2 regions of the Shewanella rhizosphaerae genome follow, and region 2 is predicted to be linked to the other one. Evidence: predicted binding sites of a transcription regulator. Region 2 holds the regulator's gene; the other holds the start of a gene.
The links. Region 2 encodes NrdR, which represses ribonucleotide reductase genes. Its sites were predicted from a motif close to AAACACNANATNTNGTGTTT; they were not measured.
Positions count from the first base shown of each region.

Region 1: a site for NrdR is predicted at 2,565-2,584, ahead of nrdA (class 1a ribonucleoside-diphosphate reductase subunit alpha). Genes of this name have one in related genera too.

Region 1 is NZ_CP080420.1:2,252,827-2,257,040, forward strand. It holds gene nrdB (class Ia ribonucleoside-diphosphate reductase subunit beta) at 1-85, opposite strand, end outside; gene nrdA (class 1a ribonucleoside-diphosphate reductase subunit alpha) at 145-2,433, opposite strand; gene K0I63_RS10060 (HAD family hydrolase) at 2,936-3,655, opposite strand; gene ubiG (bifunctional 2-polyprenyl-6-hydroxyphenol methylase/3-demethylubiquinol 3-O-methyltransferase UbiG) at 3,648-4,214, opposite strand, start outside.
Region 2 is NZ_CP080420.1:1,359,798-1,364,011, reverse strand. It holds gene ribBA (bifunctional 3,4-dihydroxy-2-butanone-4-phosphate synthase/GTP cyclohydrolase II) at 1-440, opposite strand, end outside; gene K0I63_RS06030 (riboflavin synthase) at 523-1,188, opposite strand; gene ribD (bifunctional diaminohydroxyphosphoribosylaminopyrimidine deaminase/5-amino-6-(5-phosphoribosylamino)uracil reductase RibD) at 1,195-2,355, opposite strand; gene nrdR (transcriptional regulator NrdR) at 2,393-2,866, opposite strand; gene glyA (serine hydroxymethyltransferase) at 2,991-4,214, opposite strand, start outside.

The DNA of each region.
Region 1 (4,214 bases), 890 kb from region 2:
AACGGGCAACGTTAACCGATTGACCGAGGAACATAGGTTCCAGCAGGGCATTGTTAGGTGTTTGACAAAATGTTGAATAGGCCATTTTTCTATCTTCCGATAAAGGGGGCAAAGCCCCCTGATAAAAGGTTAAAACACGTAGAGTTAGATCTTACATGCGCCGCCTGCGCAGCTATCGTCTTCTTTCTCAATGGAGGTGATATCGTCATATTTGTCTGACGCACCGTCACGCGTGTTGTGATAGTAAAGTGTCTTCACACCGTATTTATATGCGGTCAACAGGTCTTTCAGCAGCACCTGCATAGGCACCTTGGCACCTGGGAAGCGGCTTGGGTCATAGTTGGTGTTGGCCGAGATAGATTGGTCAACAAACTTCTGCATCAAACCGACCAGCTGCAGGTAACCTTCGTTGCCAGGCATCTGCCACAGCAGCTCATAGCTGTATTGGTACTTTTCAAAATCAGGGACCACCTGCTTGAGCTGACCATCCTTACTCGCTTTAACGCTGATCAGGCCTCGCGGTGGCTCAATACCGTTAGTCGCGTTAGAGATCTGCGATGAGGTCTCAGATGGCATCAGGGCAGACAGGGTCGAGTTACGCAGGCCGTGAGTCTTGATCTCCTCACGCAGGGTTTCCCAATCCATGTGTAGTGGCTCGTCACAGATCTTATCGAGGTCACGCTTGTAGGTATCGATAGGCAGGATACCCTTAGCGTAATTGGTCTCGTGGAAGGCAGGGCAGGCGCCTTGCTCTTTCGCGAGATTCATCGAGGCCTTCAACAGATAGTACTGGATCGCTTCGAAGGTCTTGTGAGTGATGCCGTTGGCGCTGCCGTCTGAGTAGCGCACGCCTTCTTTAGCCAGGTAGTTAGCAAAGTTGATCACGCCTATACCCAGGGTACGACGGTTCATCGAGCCCTTATGTGCCGAGACGATTGGGTAGTCTTGATAGTCGAGTAGGCTATCGAGCGCGCGAACGGCCAAATCTGCCAGGCTTTCCAGCTCATCAAGTTTCTTGATGGCGCCCAGGTTCAACGCAGATAGGGTACACAGGGCGATCTCACCATCGGGATCGTCGATGTTGTTCAGCGGCTTGGTCGGCAATGCGATCTCAAGGCACAGGTTCGACTGACGTACAGGGGCAACCTTAGCGTCAAACGGGCTGTGGGTATTACAGTGATCGACGTTCTGGATATAGATACGACCGGTTGAGGCACGCTCCTGCATCATCAAGGAGAAGAGTTCTACCGCCTTGATCTGCTTCTTACGTATGCTCTCATCCTGCTCATACTTCACATACAGACGCTCGAACTCTGCCTGATCTTCGAAGAAGGCATCGTACAGGCCTGGGACGTCTGATGGACTGAATAGCGTGATCATGCTGCCCTGAATAAGACGTTGGTACATCAGCTTGTTCAGCTGCACCCCGTAGTCCAGGTGACGGATACGGTTATCTTCGACGCCGCGGTTGTTCTTAAGTACCAGCAGAGACTCAACTTCCAAGTGCCACATAGGGTAGAAGAGGGTCGCCGCGCCGCCGCGAACGCCGCCTTGAGAGCAAGACTTCACCGCCGTCTGGAAATACTTATAGAAAGGCAGACAACCTGTGTGGAATGCCTCACCGCCGCGAATTGGGCTACCCAGCGCGCGGATACGACCAGCGTTGACCCCTATGCCTGCACGTTGCGACACATACTTCACGATAGAAGAGGCGGTCGCATTAATTGAGTCTAAGCTGTCGCCACACTCGATCAGCACGCAAGAGCTGAACTGACGTGTCGGTGTACGCACACCAGACATGATAGGTGTAGGTAGCGAGATCTTAAAGGTAGAGGTCGCGTCATAGAAATCTTTAACGTACTGAAGACGCGTCTCTCTCGGGTAGTTGGCGAACAGACAAGCCGCTACCAGAATATAGAGGAACTGCGCACTCTCGTAGACTTCGTGAGTCACACGGTTTTGAACCAGATACTTACCTTCCAACTGCTTAACCGCGGCATAGGAGAAGTTCATGTCGCGCCAGTGGTCGATATAGCTGTCGAGTGTGTCTAATTCCTCGCGGCTATAGTCGTTCAGAATATGCGTGTCATATTTACCCAGCTCAACCAACTTCACCACATGGTCGTATAGCGAAGGCGGCTCAAACTGACCGAAGGCTTTCTTACGCAGGTGGAAAATGGCCAGACGTGCAGAAAGGAACTGATAGTCTGGTGACTCTGGCGAGATAAGGTCGGCAGCGGCCTTAATAATGGTTTCGTGGATCGCTTCAGTTGGGATTCCATCATAGAACTGAAGGTGTGAACGTAATTCGACTTCCGATACTGAGACGTTATTCAGTCCTTTGGCCGCCCAAGTGATCACTCGGTGGATCTTATCGAGATCGATGGTTTCACGTTCGCCACTGCGCTTCGTGACTTGCATATTGCTGTTCATTGAAGATAAGCCTTGAATTAAATATCGCTGGGAGGGAAAACTCCGCCCTACGTTTCCATGTAAAAACAATCGAAGATGTTAAAAAAAGTACCTGAGCACTACTGCAGTTCTAGTGGCTTCGACCGCCGCCCATACACAAGATATGGTGTTTTTTCTTTTATAGGATACAAGATAGTGAGGTTGGTGGGATATTGCAAGCGGGTTTTTAGGGGACAAGTTGTGGATATCTTGGGGGTAAACCAAAGGGTTAGTAACGGCTTACCTTTAACCCTTGTTTTCAATTACGATAGCACCGGCGGGTCAAGTTTTAGGCGACTGATTCGCCCTATCATGAAAGCTAAAATATTGGCCAGATCCTGAGGATCTTTTTACGCCGAAAAAGGATCGCGATCTCAGCTTCGACGACTTTTTACTGACGTGTCACACGCTCTAGCACCAGAGCGCGTGATGCATCTCATTTAATTGTGACTTAACCGTGACTTATGCACGACTTAACCGCCACTTAGCCCTGTCTTAGGAGTTCAAGCACGGAGACTGGGGTGTCGAAGCCAAAGTCGTGAGGCCAGAGGTGCGCCTGATCATTGTTTCCAATATAACCCCAATGGGCGATGCCCCCCAGCATGTCGCTATTGCGAGCAGCCTCGAGGTCACGTTTGGCATCGCCTAGGTAGAGAACTCCCTGGCAGCTGACGCCAATTTGCGACGCTGCCAGACGCATAGGCGCCGGATGGGGTTTATTCTGTGTGGTGGAGTCGCCGCTGATGATGGCCGGCATCTTGTTGGCTAAATCAAGCCTGTGCAGCAAAGGCCTCGCGAAACGCGCCGCCTTATTGGTGACCACCCCGAAGGGGATCTGCTGGCCGCTAAGGTGCTCGAGCAGGGCGCTCATGCCATCAAACAGCTTGGCCTCTTGGCCGTTAACATTATGGTAGTGCTCAAGCAGCGCCTGCTGGATGGCCGCTTTTTCCTCATCATTAAGATGAGGCTGGGCGGCGCTAACTAACGCCAAGCTTCCATGGGAAGCGGCAAAGCGAATATCTTCAAGATGTTGGCTCGGCAGCCCAAAGTCTTTTAGCGCCAAGTTAAGCGCCAGCACGAGATCGGGCGCCGTATCCACTAGGGTGCCATCGAGATCAAACAGCACACCTTTTATTGGCCTAGTAGCTGTGCGCTTACCTTCAATCGTTTCAGCGTTAGCACCTGGCAGGATTTGATCAGTCATCCTGCTTAACCGTGGCGATCATATAGTTGACATCCAACGACTTTGTGTAGCGGAAAATCTCCGTTAGCGGATTGTAGGTGATGCCGGTCGCATCGACGCACTCGAGATCTACCGCATCCGCCATGCCAATAAGTTCGGCAGGCTTGATGTACTTCTTATGGTCATGGGTGCCTACCGGTAGCATCTTAAGCAGGTACTCGGCGCCAATGACTGTCTCTACATAGGCTCTGATGTTGCGGTTAATGGTCGAGAAAAACACATAGCCGCCAGGCTTAACCATGTCGCTACAGGCCTTGATAACAGAGGCTGGGTCGGGCACATGCTCGAGCATCTCCATACAGGTGACCACATCATACTGGCCCTGATGACTATCTCTGTGATGCTCCGCCGTGTCCTGGATATAGTTGATCTCAACGCCCATCTCTAAGGCGTGCAGTTTCGCGACATCGAGGGGCTCGGCGCCCATGTCCAGACCATCTACCTTGGCGCCCAGACGTGCCATGCTCTCAGAGAGAATACCGCCGCCGCAGCCGACATCTAGCACACGCTTACCAAACAG
Region 2 (4,214 bases):
CCCGCCTCGGTATGACCGGCGCGGATAAGCACCCCGCCCTCTTGGGCCATCAATGGGAAGATATGGCCTGGCTGCACAATATCCGACGGCTTAGCGTCACGGGCCACGGCGGCCTGCACGGTAACGGCTCTGTCATAGGCAGAGATGCCTGTGGTCACCCCTTCGGCCGCCTCGATAGACACGGTAAAGTTGGTGGAGAACTGGGCATTGTTGTTGCTCACCATCAGCGGCAGGTTGAGCTGCTCGCAGCGCGCCTTGGTCATGGTCTGACAGATGAGGCCACGGCCATAGGTGGCCATGAAGTTGATCGCCTCGGGCGTCACCAGGTTAGCGGCCATGATCAGGTCGCCTTCATTCTCTCTGTCTTCGTCATCCATCAAGATAACCATCTTACCCAGACGGATATCTTCGATAATCGCTTCTATGCTGTGTAGTGCCATTGTTAGACCTTGATTTATTAGAGCTTGAAATATTCTTATAGTAAGAGTTATTTAATCTGCTATTGGCTGGGATTGCCAGCGTCTATCTTAAAAAGCCGGAGCGAGCTAACAGATCCATGGTGACCTCTGAGCCTTTGGCTGGATTTTCCTCTGCCGCCTGAAAACTCAGTAGGCGCTCCAGGTGCCGGGCGATGAGATCCACCTCGATATTGACCCTGTCGCCCGCCTTCAAATCGATAAGCGTGGTTTCGCTGGCGGTATGGGGCACTATGGTCAGACGAAAACGCTCGCCGTCCACCTCGTTCACCGTCAGGCTGACACCATCTATGGTGATAGAGCCTTTGTGGGCGATATAGCGCGCCAGCCCCTTGGGGGGCGTCAGCCAAAATTCGATCGCCTTGCCGCGATACTGTCTGTCATCCACGCTGGCCACACCGTCGACATGACCGCTCACCATATGACCGCCGAGGCGGGTCGTCGGCGTCACCGCCTTTTCCAGGTTGACCTTCTGCCCCACCTGATAATGGGCAAAGCCGGTAAGGGCCACGGTTTCGGCTGAGATGTCCGCCACATAGCCGTCGGCCATCTGCTCGACTACGGTCAGACACACGCCATTGGTGGCGATACTGTCACCGAGTTTAACGTCACTTAAATCCAGCTTGCCGCTAGCCACCGTCAAGCGAATATCATCGCCGCGACGCTCAATTTTTCTCAGGCTGCCAACAGCCTCGATGATCCCAGTAAACATGACTAACTACTCTTTATCGCTCGGTAAATGATTGTGACTCAATTGAAAGGTGAGGCGTCTGTCGGCCCCGATCGCACGCTCGTCGCAAAGCTTGAGCGCGGGCAGCTGTGCCATCTCAGTATAGTCCGGCAGTGCCAGCAGGTTACGGCCATGGCCGCCTAAGATTTTCGGTGCCTGATACAGCACCAGCTCGTCCGCCAGCCCCTGTGCCATGAAGGCGCCGGCCAGGGTCGCCCCGGCCTCCACCATCACGCTGTTAAGCTGAGATCCCAGATGTTCCAGCAGCGCCTTTAGCGGCACTTGTCCATTGTCGCTCGGCAGTTGCAATTGACTCACATGCTCAGGCCAGGCGCTCGCCACGGCCACGGGATAGGGCTGACAGCTCACCAGCAACACGGGGGATTGTGTCTCAAATAGTTTTGCCTTGGCACTTAGGCGCGCACGGGAGTCGAGTACCACGCGAAGTGGCTGACGAATGTCGGCCTCGGTTAACTGCCCGGCCAGGCTGCCTAGCTCCTGATGACGTACATTCAGGCTAGGATCGTCGGCCAGCACCGTCTCTATGCCGGTCACGACGGCATCGAAACGTGCGCGCATACGCTGCACGTCACGGCGCGCCTCTGGCCCTGTGATCCACTTAGAGACGCCGTTAGAGAGCGCCGTCTTACCATCCAAGCTCGCAGCCAGCTTAATACCGACCCAAGGCAGGCCGCTGCGCATCCGCTTCATGAAGCCAGGGTTGAGGGCTGCGGCCTCTTCCTGGTGCAGACCCACTTCAACTTCAATCCCCGCATCTTGGAGCATCTTGATGCCACGGCCAGACACCTGAGGATTAGGGTCGGTGACCGCCACCACCACGCGGGCCACCTCTGCCTTGATCAGCGCCTCGGCGCAGGGCGGCGTGCGGCCATAGTGGCTACAGGGCTCCAGGGTCACGTATGCGGTGGCGCCTTTGGCCTTATCGCCCGCCATGCGCAGGGCATGCACCTCGGCGTGAGGGCCGCCGGCGGCGATATGAAATCCTTCACCCACCAGGGTATCCCCTTGGACTAATACACAGCCGACATTAGGGTTGGGACTGGTGGTGTATTGCCCCTTGCGGGCCAACTTAATGGCGCGCGCCATCATCTGGGAATCAAATTTGGACCAGGCCATGCTCATCGCCATCTCTTGAGAATAATTGGGGAAGCCCGATACGCATCGATTACGACTTACCCGCCTTGCTCTTATCGTTTTGCAACTTGGCAATCGCCTCGCCGAACTCGGAGACATCTTCGAAGGCGCGGTAAACCGAGGCGAAACGGATATAGGCCACCTTGTCGAGATTAACCAGGTGATCCATCATCAGGTTACCTATCATCTTAGAGGTCACTTCGCGTTCACCCGTGGCTCTCAGGGTCGATTTTATCTTGCTTAGCGCCTGCTCTATTTGGTCCATCGATACGGGGCGTTTCTCTACCGCCCTCAGCATGCCGCCGCGCAGCTTGTCTTCGTCGAAGGGTTGGCGGCTACCATCTTGTTTAACCACACGCGGCATCACCAGCTCGGCGCCTTCGAAGGTGGTAAATCTCTCGTGGCAAAGCAGACACTCGCGGCGACGACGTACCTGATGACCATCGGCCACCAGACGAGAATCGATCACCTTAGTGTCGGTTGCGCTGCAAAACGGACAATGCATTGAGCCTCCAGCAAATGCTAATCGGTATCTTGGGGAGCTTTCCCTTGAAATAGATACAAAAATGGCCGCTACCAATATTAAATCAGTAGCGGCCATCGGAGTTTACCCGATTTACCCCTTAAGGTTAACCGTAAACAGGGAACTTAGCGCACAATTCAAGCACCTGGTTCTTCACGCGCTCGATAGTGGCTTCGTTGTTGATGTCATCTAACACATCACAGATCCAGTTGGTCAGCTCAACAGCTTCGGCTTCTTTGAAGCCACGACGTGTGATGGCTGGCGAACCGATACGCAGGCCCGAGGTCACGAAAGGTGAACGTGGGTCGTTAGGTACTGAGTTCTTGTTTACCGTGATGTTGGCACGGCCCAGCGCCGCATCGGCATCTTTACCTGTGATATCTTTAGCTATCAGATCCAGCAGGAACAGGTGGTTTTCGGTGCCGCCAGAAACCACATCGAAACCGCGCTCAATGAAGGTGTTAGCCATCGCCTTAGCGTTAACCACTACCTGCTGTTGATATTCCTTGAACTCAGGAGACAGCGCTTCCTTGAAGGCCACCGCCTTACCGGCGATAACGTGCATCAATGGGCCGCCCTGACCACCTGGGAATACCGCAGAGTTCAGCTTCTTGTACAGGTCTTCGTCATTCGCCGCAGACAGGATGATACCGCCGCGAGGACCGGCTAGGGTCTTGTGAGTAGTAGAAGTCACCACGTGTGCGTGTGGCACAGGGTTTGGATAGACACCGGCAGCGATAAGGCCTGCAACGTGCGCCATATCGACAAACAGGTAAGCGCCAATCTTGTCGGCGATTTCACGCATGCGCGCCCAGTCGACGATACCAGAATAGGCAGAGAAACCACCGATCATCATCTTAGGCTTGTGCTCTACAGCCAGACGCTCCATCTCGTCATAGTCGATCTTGCCAGACTCGTCGATGCCGTAAGGAACTATGTTGTACAGCTTACCAGAGAAGTTTACTGGAGAGCCGTGCGTCAGGTGACCGCCGTGAGCCAGGTTCATACCCAGGACGGTATCGCCTGGTTGCAGTAGCGCCATGTAGACTGCGCTGTTAGCCTGTGAGCCGGAGTGAGGCTGAACGTTAGCATAGGTCGCACCGAAAAGTTCCTTGGCGCGTTCGATGGCCAGGTTCTCAACGATGTCGACATGTTCACAACCACCGTAGTAACGCTTGCCAGGATAGCCTTCGGCGTACTTGTTAGTCAGCTGAGAACCTTGAGCCTCCATCACGCGAGGAGAGGTGTAGTTCTCCGAGGCGATTAGCTCGATGTGCTCTTCTTGACGACGAGTCTCTTCCTGGATCGCTTGAAACAGTTGCGGATCAAA